3 regions of the Spiroplasma sp. DGKH1 genome follow, and region 2 is predicted to be linked to each of the others. Evidence: riboswitches for the same ligand, from Rfam matches in the RefSeq annotation. Region 2 holds a riboswitch; each other region holds the start of a gene.
What was found. A riboswitch is a leader RNA that binds a small molecule or an ion and turns the genes downstream of it on or off. The one in region 2 is predicted to bind cobalamin.
Positions count from the first base shown of each region.

Region 1: it holds a riboswitch for cobalamin, as region 2 does, so the genes downstream of both, nrdF (class 1b ribonucleoside-diphosphate reductase subunit beta) here and QPK10_RS01565 (anaerobic ribonucleoside triphosphate reductase) in region 2, are expected to answer to the same signal.
Region 3: it holds a riboswitch for cobalamin, as region 2 does, so the genes downstream of both, QPK10_RS00805 (hypothetical protein) here and QPK10_RS01565 (anaerobic ribonucleoside triphosphate reductase) in region 2, are expected to answer to the same signal.

Region 1 covers NZ_JASTWG010000007.1:76,819-83,178, reverse strand. Annotated here, with positions in the region: gene QPK10_RS06040 (sodium-dependent transporter) at 183-1,784, shown strand; gene QPK10_RS06035 (hypothetical protein) at 1,785-1,973, shown strand; gene QPK10_RS06030 (hypothetical protein) at 2,228-3,409, shown strand; cobalamin riboswitch at 3,478-3,656, shown strand; gene nrdF (class 1b ribonucleoside-diphosphate reductase subunit beta) at 4,004-5,026, shown strand; gene nrdI (class Ib ribonucleoside-diphosphate reductase assembly flavoprotein NrdI) at 5,042-5,497, shown strand; gene nrdE (class 1b ribonucleoside-diphosphate reductase subunit alpha) at 5,503-6,360, shown strand, end outside.
Region 2 covers NZ_JASTWG010000002.1:2,413-8,772, reverse strand. Annotated here, with positions in the region: gene QPK10_RS01575 (lipoprotein) at 173-712, shown strand; gene ilvA (threonine ammonia-lyase) at 833-1,804, shown strand; cobalamin riboswitch at 1,889-2,060, shown strand; gene QPK10_RS01565 (anaerobic ribonucleoside triphosphate reductase) at 2,234-4,456, shown strand; gene nrdG (anaerobic ribonucleoside-triphosphate reductase activating protein) at 4,464-4,949, shown strand; gene QPK10_RS01555 (hypothetical protein) at 5,047-6,360, shown strand, end outside.
Region 3 covers NZ_JASTWG010000001.1:180,613-186,972, reverse strand. Annotated here, with positions in the region: gene QPK10_RS00820 (ABC transporter permease) at 1-750, shown strand, start outside; gene QPK10_RS00815 (ABC transporter permease) at 752-1,549, shown strand; gene QPK10_RS00810 (hypothetical protein) at 1,669-3,798, shown strand; cobalamin riboswitch at 3,870-4,040, shown strand; gene QPK10_RS00805 (hypothetical protein) at 4,207-4,704, shown strand; gene QPK10_RS00800 (hypothetical protein) at 4,709-5,440, shown strand; gene QPK10_RS00795 (lipoprotein) at 5,453-6,360, shown strand, end outside.

The DNA of each region.
Region 1 (6,360 bases), on a different contig from region 2:
AATTAAAGAGATTTTTTCTTTTACCAGTTGCTTAAAATTACGGTTATAAAAAAAGAACTAAAATTAATGACAAATTATTAAAATCACGGTAGAATTATTTAATATAAAAGATAAAAATTTTTATAAATTTATCTTATTTTCCATAATAATTAAAATTTTATTGTAAAAGTTAGGAGATGACTATGAATAAGAAAAAGCAAATGAGCAAAGTTGGTTTTATTGTTTCTTCGTTAGGAGCAGCAATTGGCCTAGGGGTAATTTGAGGATTACCTGGTTATATTAATAAGAACGGAGGATTTTATTTTTTCTTACTATATATTGTCGCAATGATTATTGTTGGAATTCCGTTATTAATCTTTGAATTTAATTTAGGAAACCTGCGTCGCAAAAGTGTCATTAATATTTTTGAAAAAGAAAATGTTAAAGTAAGTAAATTTATTGGATGGTTTCAATCAACCTTAATGATTATTATTCCAATTTATTATTCAGTTTTAGTTGGTTATACAATTGTTTCAATTGGAATTGAATTTAGTCCTGGCCTTATTAATGATATGGGTGGTAACATTTTTAATAAACATATTTTACAGAGTGGGGGCTTTGGGGTTAGCACCCATGGCGGTTTTCAATGAATTGTGTTTTTAGCCTTTCTCTTAGTTGTTATTTTAGTGGGGTTAATTTTATCATTTGGGGTTAAAGGCATTGAAAAATTAAACAAAGTATTTATGCCCTTATTATTTATTATTATTTTTATTTTAGCAATTTATATCTTAACCGTTCCGGGGAGTAAAGAAGGATTAGCCACTTTATTTTTAAAAGATAATCTAAAAAAATTAGGAACAACTCAAACTTGAAGTAGTGTTTTTTCCTTAGCATTCTTTACCACCTCATTAGGAATGGGAATGATGATGCGGTTTGCCGGTGTTGCTCCGCACAACCAAGACAATACTTCCAAAACATATTTATTAGTAATTGGGATTTTGTTTTTATCGGTTACCAATTTAATTTTTATCTTTGGGTCATCGGGAGCAATTGTTAATAATAGTATAAGTGATAAAACTGATATTTTATTATTCCAACAAGCCATTACAAATAAATTCGGTAGTGATTCAATGGTATTTGTTTTTAATGTCCTTCCCGAAACTTTCCATATTATTAACCAAAATACTGTGGTGGGGTTTGGAAACTTCTTAGGAATTTTGTTTTTCCTAGCCTTATTCATTGCAGGATTAAGCACTACGGTTGGAAACACCGAAGTTATTGTGGATGCAATTGAGACCCAGTATCATTTTAAAAAACGTCGAGTTATTTTCGGAATATGTGCATTAATTATTGTGGTTGGATTAGCATTAGTATTTGAAAATACTTACCAGTTAATTAATTCTTTCCAATTATTAGCTGCGGGGTTAGATCTAATTTTAGTATCATTTGCGCAAGTAATCTTCTTTGTTCATAAAGCTAAAAAATTAGATATTCTAATTAAATATAACAATAAAGTTTCTTGAATTAAATTAGGAACATGATACCGCCTAATGATGTATTATGTTATCCCAGTTATTTTATTAATTATTATTGGCTTTTCGATTTATGATTTTGTAATTTCAACAACAACTAACCCCTGATATATTTCCATCTTAGCATTAGTGCTAGGAATTCTGGTGCCGATTATTTCAGCACTAGCTAATAGTCCTGAAATTTTTAATGCTAAAAATAAAATTAAGAAAACAATTATTCAAAATGAAATTTCAAAAGTAGCACAATCAAAATTAGAAGATGAGGTGGAATAGATGTTAACCATTGTCGCTTTAACAGTATTATTAGTAATCTTAATTTGTTTAGGAATTTTGTTCGCGTTCTTTATTTACAAAGATTTAAAACGAACTGAACATACAATTAAACTTGACCACGAACTAGCTGAGCAGAATTTATTAGAAGTTGATTTAGAAAGCGAATTAGAACAAGAAACCATAAAATAATTTTTATTAAGTATCAAAAAAACTTATTTGAACAATGAAAGTTATTAATAAGATTTGTAAACTAAATCACTGAAATTAAAGGAAAGTGTTATAATGATAAAGAATTAGATATAAAAATTAATAATTTAATATTTGAGAGTATATATAATACCAAATTTCTTGTTAACAAGATTTTTGGTATTTTTTATATCTAATTTTAATAATCTTATTTTAAAATATTAAAATTAAACACTATTTAGAAAGAGTGATTACCTATGAATCCAACTTCAACTGATCTTTTGATTAATAAAATTAATCATATTTTTGAAAAAAATATTCCTGCTTTAGACTTACCAGAAATAGTTAACCTTAATGAATTACTTGAAATAAGTAAATATAAACGTCAACCTTTTGAAGTTTATTGAGTATGAGAAAAAATGTTTACGAAAATAGAAAGTATGTTAACAATATACCAACAATTGCAAATAAACTTAGAACAATTATTATTTTCGGAATCGACAAATTTTATTTTTAAGTTTAGTAAATACCAAGGATCAATTATTCCGACCATCACAATTCACCCCCATAAAGTTAAATTAGAAATTCGCGAAGTTGAATCAGAAACTTCAGCAGTAAATACTTCTCAAGATGATTCTTCAGCAACTAATAGGAAACCAGAACCAAAATATCTTGAAATTCTTAGTGTCCTTAATAAATTATCTTTTGAAAAAATTTTAGAAAGATATGTTATTATTGAAGATGATGAAATGATTAGTTTTGCTGAACTTAAGTCTAATCCGCAGCTATTTGAATTTTATGCAAAATTTTATTTGCATAAAATTAAAACCGAAGTTAATCAATTAAATGTACTTTTAAAATTCCATGATCGAATTCTTATTATTGATATAGCACAACATTATTTTAAATTTTTAAATTCTTTTAAAATTCGCACAAAAGAAATGGTTGATTTTAGTGAACAATTTAAAATTATGGGTTATCAAGAATGAGGCTATATTAAAAAACAAAAATTATCTGCTTTTTTTAAAAACTTTAAGGAGAAAATTTTAAGTGATAGGAAGTTTAAAAAGAAAGAACGTAAAATGGCTGATGTTATTTTTAGTGATACTGGAGAATTTGAAACTTTTTTATGAAATGTTTTAAATGCTCAAAGTCGGTTATTAAGATTTATAGTGGCTAATAATCATTACCAAGTTTTTAACCAAAAATTAATAGATAATTATTTAAATATTATTCATAAAATTCAAGAAAAATGAAAACAAGAAATTGATGAGGGCGAATTAATAGTAACCCAAGTAAAAAAAATTAAAAAAAGAGAACAATTATTATTACGAAAAAAAATTAATGTAGAAAAAAGACTTAAAATAGGGATGATATCGCGTCTTGACTCCTATGAGTGTTCTTCAATGAATGCCGATGAAAACGAAAAAACTTTATAATTAAGGAAAAAAAGAATAATTATTATTCTTTTTTTATTATTTTACAAATTAAAAATAATATAGTAAGATATGTTTACAACTAAATAGCTTTGGAATAATAGATGTTTGGGAAAAGAGTTAGATTCTCTTGCTGTCCCAGCAACTGTGATGCGGATGAACGTTACATTGCCATTAAAGGAAACTTTGAGAAGGGTAACTAGTAAAATGATGCTAAGCCAGGAAACCAGTCTGTTATCTCACTAAATTTATGTTATTCCTGGGAATGAAATAACAAAATTATTTTGTAATCTTTAATAATCTTGCGCATGCTTTTTTTGATTACTTTTAAATAATTTAAAAATATTTGTACTCCTTTCCCTAATGAAGTGAATGCTTTTTAGTTGTCAAGGAAAAGTTGTTTTAGGGATTATTACAAGTTTTTTGTTAACTCTTCATAATTTATTAACAACTCCCATTAGCATTGAACGGGACTTAATATTGTTGAATAATTTAAAAAATCCAGATTACTTTTGGGTTTATTTTAGTATCGCTAATTAAGCAATTACTAAATTATTTTAGCTAGATATTTTTAATATATCTTTGAAAGGAGCAATTATGGCAGTACAAAAAAATAAATATTATCAAGATTCACTTTCACCCCTTGAATATGCTCAAAATAATTTTCAGGGGAAAATGCGGTCAGTTAATTGAAACGTCATTAATGATGATAAAGATTTAGAAGTATGAACCAGAATTACCCAGAATTTTTGATTACCAGAAAAAATTCCAGTTTCTAATGATTTAACATCATGACGTACTTTAAATCCAGAATGACAGCAACTAATTACCCGGACATTTACTGGTTTAACACTATTAGATACAATCCAAGCAACGGTTGGTGATGTTGCCCAAGTTCCTAACTCATTAACCGACCATGAACAAGTTATTTATACCAACTTTGCCTTTATGGTTGCTGTTCATGCCAGATCATACGGAACTATTTTTTCAACTTTATGTTCAAGTGAGCAAATTGAAGAAGCCCATGAATGAGTAATTAACACAAAAAGTTTACAAGAACGGGCTCAAGCATTAATTCCATATTATGTTGGGGATGATCCGTTAAAATCAAAAGTTGCCGCTGCTCTAATGCCAGGATTTTTATTATATGGGGGATTTTATTTACCATTTTACTTATCAGCACGTGGTAAGCTCCCAAATACTTCTGATATTATCCGGTTAATTTTAAGAGACAAGGTTATTCATAACTATTATAGTGGTTATAAATACCAACAAAAAGTTGCTAAATTACCACGAGCCCAACAAGAAGAAATGAAACAATTTGTTTTTGATTTACTAAATGAGTTAATTATTTTAGAAAAAAAATATTTACATGAACTTTATGAAGGTTTTGGCTTAGCTGAAGATGCGATTCGCTTTAGTTTATATAATGCTGGGAAATTTTTACAAAATTTAGGTTACGAATCACCGTTTAGTGAAGAAGAAACAAGAATTGCTCCCGAGATTTTTACTCAGTTATCAGCCCGCGCCGATGAGAACCATGATTTCTTTTCTGGAAATGGTTCTTCGTATGTAATGGGAATTACAGAAGAAACTGAAGATGAAGATTGAGAATTTTAAACGTGAGGAATAATTATGCATGAGGATATTATTAGAGTTTCCGACCACACAGTTACCAAACCAACCGGTGAAATGTATGTTGTTTATTTTTCTTCAACATCAAATAATACTCACCGCTTTATTCAAAAACTAAATATTAAAAACACACGAATTCCCTATGATTTATCAGAAGAAATCTTAGTTGACAAAGATTATGTTTTGATTTGTCCCACATATGGGGGTGGGGGCAATGATTATAAAGGAGCAGTTCCTAAGCAAGTAATTAAATTTTTAAATAACCACCAAAATCGCCAATTTTGTCGCGGGGTAATTGCCTCGGGAAATACTAATTTTGGTGACACCTTTGCGGTAGCTGGACCAATTCTTTCCAAAAAATTACAGGTTCCATTATTATACCAATTTGAATTACTAGGAACTCAACATGATGTCAAAACTATCAAAAAAATATTAAGTGATTTTTGAAAGGAATAGAATTTATGAAGACAAATAAAGTTTCTCTGTTAGCAAATAATGGAGATAATGAAGAATACATTGCTTTAAATGCAAAATCAAAACTATTTGAGCGGGGAAAAGATAATTTTCAATTAGACGTGTTAGCTGCTGAAAGTTATTTAAACCACCATGTGTTACCAAATCTTAAAAAGTTTGCAGATGTTAAAGAACGGATCACTTACTTAGTCAAAGAACAATACTATGATGAAACAATTATTAATAAATATCAAATTGCGGAAATTGAAAAATTAATAGCTCTTGCTAAAAGCTATCAACATCATTTTCCTAGTTTTATGGGAGCATTAAAATTTTTTAACGCTTATGCTTTAAAAACGTTTGATAATCAACAATACTTAGAAACATATGAAGACCGGGTAGTAATGAATGCATTATTTTTTGGGGATGGAGATTTTGAAGCTGCGCAAGCAATTCTAAAAGAAATGATGTTAGGGCGTTTTCAACCTGCAACTCCCACTTTTTTAAACGCGGGGAAAAAACAACGGGGAGAATATATCTCGTGTTATTTATTAAGAGTTGAAGATAATATGGAATCAATTTGTCGGGCAATTTCAACTTCCTTACAGTTGTCAAAACGTGGTGGGGGAGTGGCTTTATGTTTAACTAACCTGCGCGAATTTGGGGCCCCAATTAAAAATATTGCGAACCAAGCCACGGGAGTTATTCCGGTGATGAAAATTTTGGAAGATTCCTTTTCATATGCTAATCAATTAGGTCAACGCCAAGGAGCGGGGGCCGTATATTTAAATGTTCATCATCCTGATATTATGTTATTTTTAGATACCAAACGAGAAAATGCGGATGAAAAAATTCGGATTAAATCT
Region 2 (6,360 bases):
TTTTTAGACTGATAATTATTTTTCTAAATTATGAAACTTATTGTTTTTTAGTGTTTAGTTAATTAAGATATTAGCAGGGAAAGTTAAAAACTTATTAACTTCATTTATAGCAATTGTAATAACTATATTATTTTATTTCCCTAAAATTTTTAAAAGAAAGGAAAATAAAGAAATGAAAAAGTTATTAGCAATTTTTGGCGCTGTTGGTTTAACAGCAACCGGAGCAAGTAACATTGTTGCTTGCCATAAAGAAGAAACAACAACGGGGATTACAGAAGAAGCACAAAAAGCTATTAATAGTTATATTACTTTTACTTTTGTTAGTCATTTATTTACTAAAAATAGTGATGGTAGTTATTCATTAGCTCAAAAAGGTCAAGGGACATTATCATTAATACCTGACAATATAATGGATATGAATTCGGCCAAAATTAATGGTGTTGACATACCAATGAGCATCTTATCTGCTACAGGTATAGTATACTTGGGTAATTTTATTACTAGTTTAGGGTTTAATTCCGAAAGTTTGGACCCAATGGGTAATTATGATTTATCCCAAATTACTATTGGAGAGAAAGGAACAAGCACATTTGTTAAAACTGGCGATGATACAAAGTTTACAGCCAATTGAAATGTTAATGTTGACCTAACTAGTGGTGATAAAACAATAAACTTTACTAATTCAGGTAGTTTAGAATTTGAAAAAAACTAAGAATATAATTTCTTAGTTTTTTAAATTATATATTATTTTTAGGATTTCATTGTTTTTTAAATTTAAAGGAATAGAATATATATGAAAACAAAGACACATATACAAGAGAGGTTTTCCCTGATGATTACTATTGATAAAATTAAGGAAGCACGAGATAGAATTAGTGATTATATTAACTCTGATAATATAATTCATGATTTGGCACTATCAAAAATGCTTAATGCGGAAATATATTTAAAATTAGAGAATTTACAACGAACAGGAAGTTTCAAAATTAGAGGAAGTTTAAATAAGATTCTTTCTTTGAATGAAGCCGAACGTGCTAAAGGGATTATTGCTGCATCTGCTGGCAATCATGCTCAAGGTGTTGCCTTGGCATGTTTATTAACAAATACTAGATGTACTATAGTAATGCCAGAAAATGCACCAAAATCAAAAATTGAGGCAACTAAATTATATGGTGCAGATATTATTTTATCTGGTTCTAATTTTGATGGGGCGTTAAAAACTGCATTAGAAGTTCAAAAATTACAGCAATTAACATTTGTACATGCTTTTGATGATGAAGAGGTTATTAGTGGGCAAGGTACTATTGGATTAGAATTAATTGAACAAGTTAAAGGTTTAGATACAATAATTGTTCCCGTTGGTGGTGGCGGTTTAATTTCAGGTATTGCTATTGCCGCAAAAACATTAAATCCAGAAGTTAAAATTATTGGTGTTGAAGTTGAAAATGTGCCATCTTTAACTAAAGCCTTTGAGTTTGATAGATCAATTGAAGTTGAACCTAGTAAAACAATTGCGGATGGTATTAATGTGCAAAAAATTGGTTTAATTACTTTTGAAATTTGTAAACAATATGTTGATGAAATTGTTACTGTTTCAGAGAAAGAAGTTAAAGAAGCAATTTTGTTTTTATTAGCAAAAGACAAAATTTTAGCAGAAGGTGCTGGCGCTGTAGCTTATGCAGGAGTTTTATCTGAAAAAATTAAATTAATACAAAATACTAATGTGACAATCATTATTTCGGGTGGAAATATTGATTTATCTAAATTAAATGAGATTTTGAATGAAAATATAAACGACGGTTAGGAGTTTATTTTTTTAATTTAAAAATGAAAAATTTTGGTTTATTTATGATATAGTTTAAGTATGAAAGATGTTGATCTTTCAAAAATTAAATAAAATAAATATGGTTTTTAATTAGGGAATTGTGTTAAAAGCACAAGCTGTACCAGCAACTGTAAAACTGACGAACACTGTAATAACCACTGAGAAAATTTCTTGGGAAGGGCAGTAAGTAGGTTGAAGTAAAGCCAGTAGACCTACCATGTTTTTGAACTTTGATTACTTCTGGAATAAAGTAATCCTGTAATTTATTTAATTTTTGTATTTTTACAAAAATGAAAAATAATAAATTATTGAATTTTATTAACAAATACAACAAAGATAACTAAATATTATTTTTGTTTATTTAAAGTACTTAAATAATAATTAAAACAGAAACGGGGAAAAGCGGGAATGAAATTAAATGACAAAAAGTTTTTATATAACAAAGAAACTGATGGAGGAACTACTTCAACAATAAGCAGTATTATTAGTAATTCGTTTGCTATTTTTACTAAAGAAAATCCTTTAAAATCATATGATATTGATGCCTTAAAAGAAGAAATAATGAAAATTGTTAATGTTGAAAAAAATGATTCAACTTATGAAAATGCTAATATGTCAGCAGATACACCAGCTGGTCAAATGATGAATATGGCTGCAACAACTGCCAAAGAATATGCTTTACGCTTTTTATTAAGTAAGGAATATCGTGATGCTCATCAAAATGGGGATATTCATATTCATGATTTAGACTATTATCCATCAAAAACAACAACATGTGTGCAGTATGATTTAAAAGATATTTTTGCTAATGGTTTTTGAACAAAGAATGGAATGGTTCGCGAACCACAAACTATTCAGTCTTATGCCACACTAGCAGCAATCGTTTTTCAATCACACCAAAATGAACAACATGGTGGTCAAGCAATTCCAGCTTTTGATTATTTTTTAGCTCCTGGTGTTTTGAAATCATTTCGCAAAAATTTAGTCAAACAATTAGAATTTATTTTAAAATTAAATAATTTAAAAAGCCAAGCAAATTGACAAGCACTAATTCAAACAAAAATTAACACTATTGATTTGCAACTTAATAAAGAAGCACAACTTGAAATTAGTAAATTATTAAATTTAAATATAAACCAAGTTAAAATTGCTTTTGAGGAGGGATATCTTACAACAGAAAAAGAAACTTTCCAAGCAATGGAAGGATTTATTCATAATTTAAATACAATGCATTCACGAGGAGGAAACCAAGTTGTTTTTTCATCAATAAATTATGGAACTGATACTTCTTCCGAAGGAAGAATGGTGATAAGACAAATATTATTAGCAACTCAAAAAGGACTTGGAAAAAACGAAACCCCAATTTTTCCTATTCAGATCTTTAAAGTTAAAGCAGGAATTTCTTACTCGGAAGAAGATTTTAATTTAGCAATTAATAATTGAAAACAAGCTGAAAAGGGGTTACTAAATTATAAAACTAAAAACTTTGATTTATTGATTCTTGCTTGCCAAACGAATTCAACTCGGTTATTTCCTAATTTTGTTTTTTTAGATACACCATTTAATAAGCATGAAAATTGAAATCCTGCTGATCCAAATAATTATTTAAATGAAGTTGCGACGATGGGCTGCCGGACAAGAACTTTTGAAAATGTTAATGGATATAAAACACCAGTTGGTCGTGGTAATATTTCTTTTACAACTATGAATTTACCGCGTTTAGCCATTGAAGCGGTGAAAGAAGTTAAAGAAGAAAATTTATCATACGATGATTTTTTAAAAAAAGTAAGTGCCTTATTTTTAGAAAAAGTAAGAACAATGAGTATTTTAATTGCTAAACAGTTAAAAGAACGTTTTGATTATCAAAAAACAGCATTATTAAAGCAATTTCCTTTTATGGTAAAAAATAATGTATGAAAACATCATAAGGACATTTCAAAAGATGAATATGTTGGAAATATGATTAACCAGGGTAGTTTAACAATTGGTTTTATTGGTGGGCATAATGCTATGAAAATGATCTTTGGAAAAGGCCACGGTGAATCAGATGCAGCATATGATTTATTATACCAAGCAGTATTAACAATGAATGAAATTGCTAATCAATATAAACAAAAATATAATTTAAACTATTCAGTTATTGCCACTCCAGCCGAAGGATTATCGGGACGTTTTACTAGAATGGATGTTAAAAAATATGGAGTTATCCCTGGTGTTAATGACAGTAATTATTATGTTAATTCATTCCATGTTGATGTTAAACAAGATATTAGCATTTTTGAAAAAATAAAAAAAGAAGCACCATTCCATGCAATCACATTAGGTGGACATATTAGCTATGTTGAATTGGATGGCGCCATGAAATATAACATTCCTGTTATTTTAAAAATAGTTAAATGTATGTTTGATAATAATATTGGTTATGGATCAATTAATCATCCAGTTGATGTTTGTTTAGAATGCCAATTTTCAGGAATTATTCCTTATGCATGTGATAAATGTCAAAGCAATAATATTCGCCGGATCCGCCGGATTACTGGTTATTTAACTGGTGATTTAAATAGTTGAAATTCAGCGAAAAGATCAGAAGAACATGACCGGGTAAAACATGGAATTAACGAAGATAAATAACTTCAACATTAAAGTTTTAAAAATTTATCCGGAAACAACTAGTGATGGCCTTGGGTTACGTTATAGTATTTATTTAGCGGGTTGTCGGCATGCTTGTTTTGGTTGCCATAATGTTAGAAGCTGAAATCCTAATAATGGTCAACTTCTAGATGATAAATATCTTGCGGAAATTATTGACCAAATTAATGCGAATCCGTTATTGGATGGTGTAACGTTATCAGGTGGTGACCCATTTTATGACCCGCTATTTTTAAAACAACTGCTAGAATATTTGAAAAAATATACTAACAAAAATATTTGATGTTATACAGGTTATACATATGAACAAATTATAAACAAACCAGAGTTAAATGCGTGTTTAAAATATATTGATGTCTTAATTGATGGGCGTTTCGTTTTGGAATTAAGAGATGTCTCACTTCCTTTTAAAGGTAGCAGTAATCAGCGGACAATTTATTTAAAAAATGGTAAACTTGATTTTATTGATAATTAGTTAGAAATTATTAAATCAAGTTTTTTATTTTTAAAGGAATTCTTTTTTTTATTAGTTAAATTATTTATGAGAAATTAATAACAAAGGAGGATTCTTAATGAATAAACTATTAACAATTATTGCAGCTAGCAATTTTTTAATATCAACCCCACTTTCTTTCACTCTTGAACAGACAGTTAATGGCCAAGTTTCAACCATCCTGAATAATGAAACTAACAATCTCCAAAATAAAAACAATTTAAAAATAGATTTATCAAGTGTAACCTACACCAAAACTTTAAATCAAACGGAATTGAATAGTAAACAAAAAACCTATTTTGATGCTAGTTCAGCGATAACTATTTTAGACTTGGATAGCTATGGATTAACAAAAAAACAGTTTCTTGATTTAGTACCAACAGTCAATTTTTCTCTTGCCAAAAATGAAATTGTTATTGATGATCATAAGTTTAAAGGTAGAGAAAACTTTAATTATATATTAGATCTTGCTAATAATTTTGACCTTGCTAAAAAAGGTACTGCAGTTCGTGGGAATTCTTCTATGGATGATTATAGAAAATTAGCATTATACAGTATATGATTTGCATTATATTGTGAAGATAATAGAATAAAATTAAGAACTGGTATTTATATAAAAAAATCACTATTAAATCCTAGCGAATTAAATGTAACATTTAATTTAAAATTTAAATATATCCAATTAGTACCATCTAAATTTTATTTTAAGAAATTGGATAAAATAATAATGTCAAAATTTCCTCGTATAGTTGATTTTGATAAAAGAGATGAAACAATTACAAATGATGAATTTAAAAGTAAAATAAAAAATAAATTAATAATATTGTTGCAAAATATTATTGGCAATGATTATGAAGTTTTAGAAGATTTTATTGAAAATATTATCTATGATGAATTAAATGAAAAAGTATCCGTAGTTTTTTCACAGCATAATATTGAAAATAAAACAAAAGAATTATGAAAAATTAGTTTTAAAATAAATTGAGTAGCATCTGAAGAATATTGAGTTAATTCAATGAAAAAACGTCTTATTATTATCCCAACAAATTATGGTGACATTTCTAAAAATGCAGAAAAAAAAGAATCTCAGTATTTAGAAACAAATAAAGGACTAATTTATAATGATCCCATAATTATTAAATTCAATAAACTTAACCGAAATGAATTTTTTTATATTAATGGAAAATTGATTGAAGAGAAAAATAAAGAAATTACCTATAAAGTTAATCCAGATTTAATTAAAAAAAATTACGAAATTAAAATAATTAAATATGATGAGTATCATAAACAAATTGCTACTTATTGTATTAATATTTTAATTGATCAAATAGCTAAAGCACTGGAATTAAATTCATTAAATAGAAATTCTGAAATTTTGTGGGTTGATGATAAT
Region 3 (6,360 bases), on a different contig from region 2:
CCAGTGATTTTTTTATTTATTAGTGTGGAAACAGCCAATACTTTGAATAGTGGTTCTAGCAACGGCCCTTATTTAGCTCTCCCCGGGGCAATTTTAGCCATTAGTCCCTTAATTGGGTTAATTAATTTAGGAATTACAATTTCTGAAATTCGGAATACCACTTTTTATAAGCATTTAAAAATTAGTGCTATTAACTTACCAATTTTATTTGGTAGTTTAATATTATATAATCTCTTGGTTACTATAATAGGAACATTATGAGTAATGTTGATTGGCTTTAGTGTCTATCATTCCTATCTGCATGCTTTTAAATGGATTAACTGGCCATTATTTAGTCTGGCAATTATTATTAGTACGATTTTAGCTTGCAGTTTAGGGTTCTTATTAGGAATTATTATTAATAATTTTAAATGAAGTATTATTATTGCGTTAGTTATCTTTTTATTAAGTATTTTCTTATCAGGGTTATATCTGCCCCTCATAATTTTAAAAAATAATTTATTTTTAACAATTATTAGCTATTGCTTACCCTTTACTTACCCAATGGGAATTTTATTAGTTAGTTGATATTATTCTCCGCCGGTTATTCCGGTGACTGGCCAACCACTTGTCAAAGCTAGTGATTATAGTATTTTTTCCAACTTAACAATTCCATTAATAATTAGTTTAGTTTTAATTGGTGTTATTTTATTAGTAATTTTAGGATGATGATATTTTAAGTATTTCCATTTTAACAAGGGGGCATATTAAAATGAAGACTTTCCACTTAATTTGACGTTACCAAAATAAATCAATTTTATTATGATTTTTAGTTTTTGTGTTACCAGTTATCTTCTTAGTAATTATGACCCAGTTAGCAAGTTTAATGAACAGCCAAGTGGCTGGAAAAGCTGCTTTTATTGTATTACCAGGCATTATTTTATCAATTGGTCCCACTATTGGTTTAATTAACCTTGCTATTACGATTGCTGAACTACGAGTTACCAAGTTTTATAAGCATTTAGCTGTGTTGATGGTAAATGTTAAAGATTTTATTGTTAGTTTAATTTTATATAATTTATTAATTAGTATTATTAGTTCAATGTGAATTATGGGTTTTGGGTTTTTAGTTTATAATTCTCAAATTAATTTTAGTTGAATTAATTGATTTTATGTTTTTATTGCTGTTGTTCTGAATTCTATTTTAGCTTGTTTAATTGGTTTTTGCCTAGGAATTGCTTTCAATAATTTTAAAGTAACAGTGTTATTAGCCGGGATTATATTTTTATTAGCTGTCTTTTTATCAGGGCTATATTTACCTTTATTAGTAATTAAAGCTAGTCATTATTTAAAATATTTTAGTTATTGCTTACCCTTTACTTACCCAATGGGAGTGATGATTCTTGGGTGGTATAATTTTGTGCCTTTATATAATCACCATCCAATTGTTGACCAAGGAACCTACAATTTATTTGATAGTCTCACTGTTCCCTTAGTAATTTCTTGCTCTTGAATCTTAGTTTTTGCACTAATAATTTATTTAATTAGTAAAGTAAAAAAATGAATTTAACCATTTCTTTTAAGAGGATTAAATTAGTTTGAAAATATAAAAATGTCATAAATCTTTTTTTTTTTTTTTTGATGTATAATATAACGTATACTAATTTATAAAAAAGAGGGTAAAAAACTATGAAAAATATGATTCCTAATTTTTTGTGTGCGCAATGTCAAGCAGAATTACAAAATAAATTAAATACTATTAAGGCCACTCGACCAGATTTTTTAAAGAATTTAATATTTTTAGAAATTAGAAATAAGAGTTTGGTGGAATTAAAAGAAGAGTATGATATTAAAATAGTCTTATATTTACGGTGTGCTAATCGTCATTTTGGGCTATTTGTAAAAAGTAGTTTGTTTGATATAAAAGGTGATTATAAGGATATTGTTCGTAAAAATGTTATTCCTTATAATAATAAAGTCTTTTTGAATGAAACCCCTAATAATATAGTAAAGAAAGATAAAGCTTTTGATCCACCAACTTTGGTTTCACAAGATCTGCCAAATCTAAATTATCCAATTTCAAATAGTGAAGATATTAATTATTTAAAAAATGTTGATAGTAAAATTAATCAATTGGGCATGATGCATTTGCATAGTTTAAAGCATATGTCAAAGATGCGCCGTAATTTTTTGATTTCTTTTTTAATTTTTATTTTGTTGGTGGCTGCTGGTTTGGCTACGGGATTAGGATTTTATTTTTCTGCTTCTAAAAAAGTGACAAGTAATAATTTTAATGGCGGGGTTAATCTTATTGCTTTAGCTGAAGATTTTGATGATAATGTTTTAGGCCATATTGCCGATAATCAAGATTCAACAATTTTAGCAGAAGTAAAAAAGCATAATCCTAGAGTAGTTGTTGAAGATATTTTTTTAAGAAATACTACACGAACATCAGCAGTTATTGCGGCAAAATCAGCTAGTGGTCATTATGAATATAATTCACAAGTTACTGTTACTTTTTTACCGCAAGTAGTAACTTTAAAAACAGATTTGAGCAGCCAAATTATTGTGGGTGAAGTTAATGATCCATCAATTGAAAAAGATGTTTTAAATAATCTTGGCAAGGAAAATCCTAATTTAAAAATTAATCAAATATTAGTTAAGAACTATAATAAATCAGAAGCTAAAATTGTTGTTAAACCAGATAGTACTGTTTATATTCCTGGTGATTCTTTGATGGTTTATTTTAATACTGGTGGGAAAAAATTAGTATCGCAAGATTTAATTGAGCCAAATATTGGTAATATTGTAAATAATAAATCTGAAACTATTAGCAAAGCATTGGCTGCTAAAAATAAAGATCTAAAAATCGAAGAAATTGAGTTGTTGTCAATTACCTCTTCAACTGCAAAAGTGACTGCAAAAAAAGACAGCAAAATATATGTTTCTGATAATGTAGAACCAATTGAAATTTATTTTCAAGTATATAATCCTAATATTGGAAAAATAAAAAAACAAACTGCTCATTTTGATATGACTAATTTAGGGGGAGTTTCGACTGATTATACCAAATTAGCTGAATTGAAAGATTCAACGATATTATTAAATTTAGGAAAAAAAATTGTTGAGTTAAATCGAGATGGTTCTTTTAAAAAAGATTTCATTGATGTTCCAGAATCTAACATTACATTTTATAAAATTGTGCAGTTGTTAGATGGTAAAATTTATGTTTTTGCTGGTAATTTTAATAATTTGCTAATTTATTCTTTAGAATTGAGTGGATCAATACCTAAGTTAATTTTGCTTAAAAAATTTAGTGGCCCTGATAAGATTCTTTACTTTTTCCCACTTTCTAATGGGCAGTTTTTAGCTGCTAGTGATAAATATATTTATATTTTTGATTTTGATTGAACACTTAAAAAAACATATGATTTCTATGAAACGTCTAATCACGGTGGGAAAGTTATTGGATTTTTATTAATTAATAAAAATCCAAATTTTGGGGATTTGATAAAAATTGTTACAGAGAATAATATTTATTCTTGAGAAATTGGATCAGATAATTTTAAACTTTTATCACAAACCGCTACTCTTGTTCAGACTATTGCGCAATTGGATGATGGCACTATTTTGGCTTTCAATTATGGGAGTCATCAAATTTTACAATTGAATGATGATGGTACAATTAGAATTGTGGTTGCTAACATGTTAGAGAGTTATGCTGCTGGTTTTTTTGAGACTTCTGATCATAAATTATTTTTTTCAGTAGTTAGTGCTGATATAAATCATCTTTATTTATATGAATTAAATAATAAATAGTTTATTTAGATGTAAAAAATAAAATAATGCTTGCAATTTTGACAACTTCTTCATATTATTAAGATAACAACTTAAAAAAGCAAATTTTGGATATTACGGGAATTAGGTGCAAGTCCTAGGCTGTCCCAGCAACTGTAATGCTGATGAACACTATAAAAATCCATTGAGATAAAGATCTTGAGAAGGAATAGTAAGTAAAATGAAGCTAAGCCAGTAGACCGATCTAAAAATTTACAAACCAATTATCAATACGATAATTATTATCCCTGGGGTTTGGATAATTAATTGTTTACTAGTAGTTAAAATGAAGGTTGATTTTCTAACCAAAACCTACTAATTAATAATTATTCAAAACGCTCCAAAAGCGTTTTTTTAGTTGTTAAGAACTCATAATTAAAGGAGAACAATATGAATAAAACTAATAAAAAAAATTGAGTAATGTGGTTAATAATTGCCATTGCGAGTATTATTTTTAGTGCTTCGGTAATCTTAAACATTACATATTTACCAAAGTATTTTGCATTAAAAAATCGGGTTGATAATACTTTAAAAATAAAAATTAATGCCTACGATGCGACAAAACCGGTCCATGAAATGTTGTTTAGTTCCAACTATGAATCAACAATGTTAACATTAGGAGATTTAATGCAAAATTATCCTGATAGCTTTGAGGTTATTGCCAGTGGTTCTTTAGGACATTGGCTAGAAGGAGTTAATACTAACAACGGATGAATTAAAAAAACAGCTCATGATTCTGAATATTGAGCAATTACCAGTCCCACAAATTCAAAATGTAAGGGTAATACTGATCCTAAAAGCAATATTCCTGATATTTGTGGGGTGGGGATTGATGATTTATTCTTGAAAAATAATGATATTTTTAATTTAATGTTAGTTACACAATAAAATTATGAAAAATTTTTGAGGTAGACTAAAAACAAAATTTTTGTTTCATAAGCGTCCCTATACTATTAAAACTTTAATTCAAATTTGCTTAATTCCAATTTATGCGGCGTTAGTTTTTGCTTTAAAAGAAGCAATGGCTTTTTTACCGAACATTGAGCCAGTGACATTATTAATTTTATTTGCTGGAGTTTATTTTCCTTTTTATATGAGTTTTGGTATTAGTTTAATTTTTTGTTTTCTTGATGGTTTATACTGGGGCTTTAATTTAAGTTGGTTTTTACCATACTTAATTATTTGGCCACTTTTAGCGGTACTTGGACGCGTTTGTCGTCCGTTAATTCTCAGATGATGGTGAACTTTTATTATTATTGCTGGTCTTTTTGGGTTATTATTTGGTTTTGTTTTTGCTGTTATTAACTGACTGTTAGTGGTCATCATTGGCAATCAAATCAATGGGGGGCAAAGTTTTGCCTTAATTGCTTGATGATTAAACGGGTTATCTTATGATGGTATTCACTGTGCGGGAAATATTATGATGGCCGGGGTTTTATTTTATCCCTTAACCAGACTATGAGTTAACCATCTCCAATATTATTTATTTTATGAAGATGATAAACGTATTATTTCCTATAATATTTTTTCCAAAAAAACCCAAGCAAAATTAGAAACAACTTCATCATTAGAAATGAAACCATTAGAACCATTAAGCGAAAATGAAAAAACACAAGAAAGGTAGTTACATTTAAGAATGAAAAAATTATTAACAATATTTACGAGTCTAACTTTATTAACCACTATTACAACACCATTGGTGGGGTGTTTAAATGATCAAACAAACAATCAACAATATCAAGAACCGGCGTGAGTAAAAACTTTTGCCAAAGCGGTCGTTGAAAACAAAGAAACAGTCAGAGTAGCTTATGAGAATTATTATGTTGATACCAATACTAAAACAATTTGGGATCAGCGTGATTATTTAGATATTGCAAAAAATAATAATCTTTTTATTTATTTACAAGCAGCTAATAATTTAACAGAAGCGACGCAGTATCTACAATTAATTGATACTGCTGATATGGGAATGACAACAAAAGGAAAAGAACCAATAACTTTTGATAGTAATTTTGAAAGTAACCAGTTTATTACCCAAGATACTTCGGCCGGTGGCGTAGCATTAATGGCCCACCAGAAATTTGATGATATTTTAAATAGTAGCAAGGCAAAAACAACTTGAAGTGATGCTGCACGTGAAGATTTTATTAAATTTGCTTCAATGTCTTATAAGTATAAAGGAGAAGACCGCGCAACTTGATGAAATTCAAACCATTGAGAGAAACTATTATCGACTGAAAAAAATATCCCGGATTTAAAAAATCCCTCAATTGTCTATTCAGAATTAGATTTATATAACCAGTGAGCAGCGGGTAATCCGGGTATGAATGTGCCGCTAAGTGTAGTAGCAAAGGGATTGTTTAAATTACATGCCACAACTCAGAAGCATGTTTTTCGTTTGGAAGTTAATTCAAATGAATATTGAATTAATAATAATGGGGAAGTAGTTACTTATTCATTACCCCACTGGGGATTTATGTTTCAAATTTATGATACTCCTAATCAACAAGAGTGAACAAAAGATCATTTAGCTTTTTCATCACC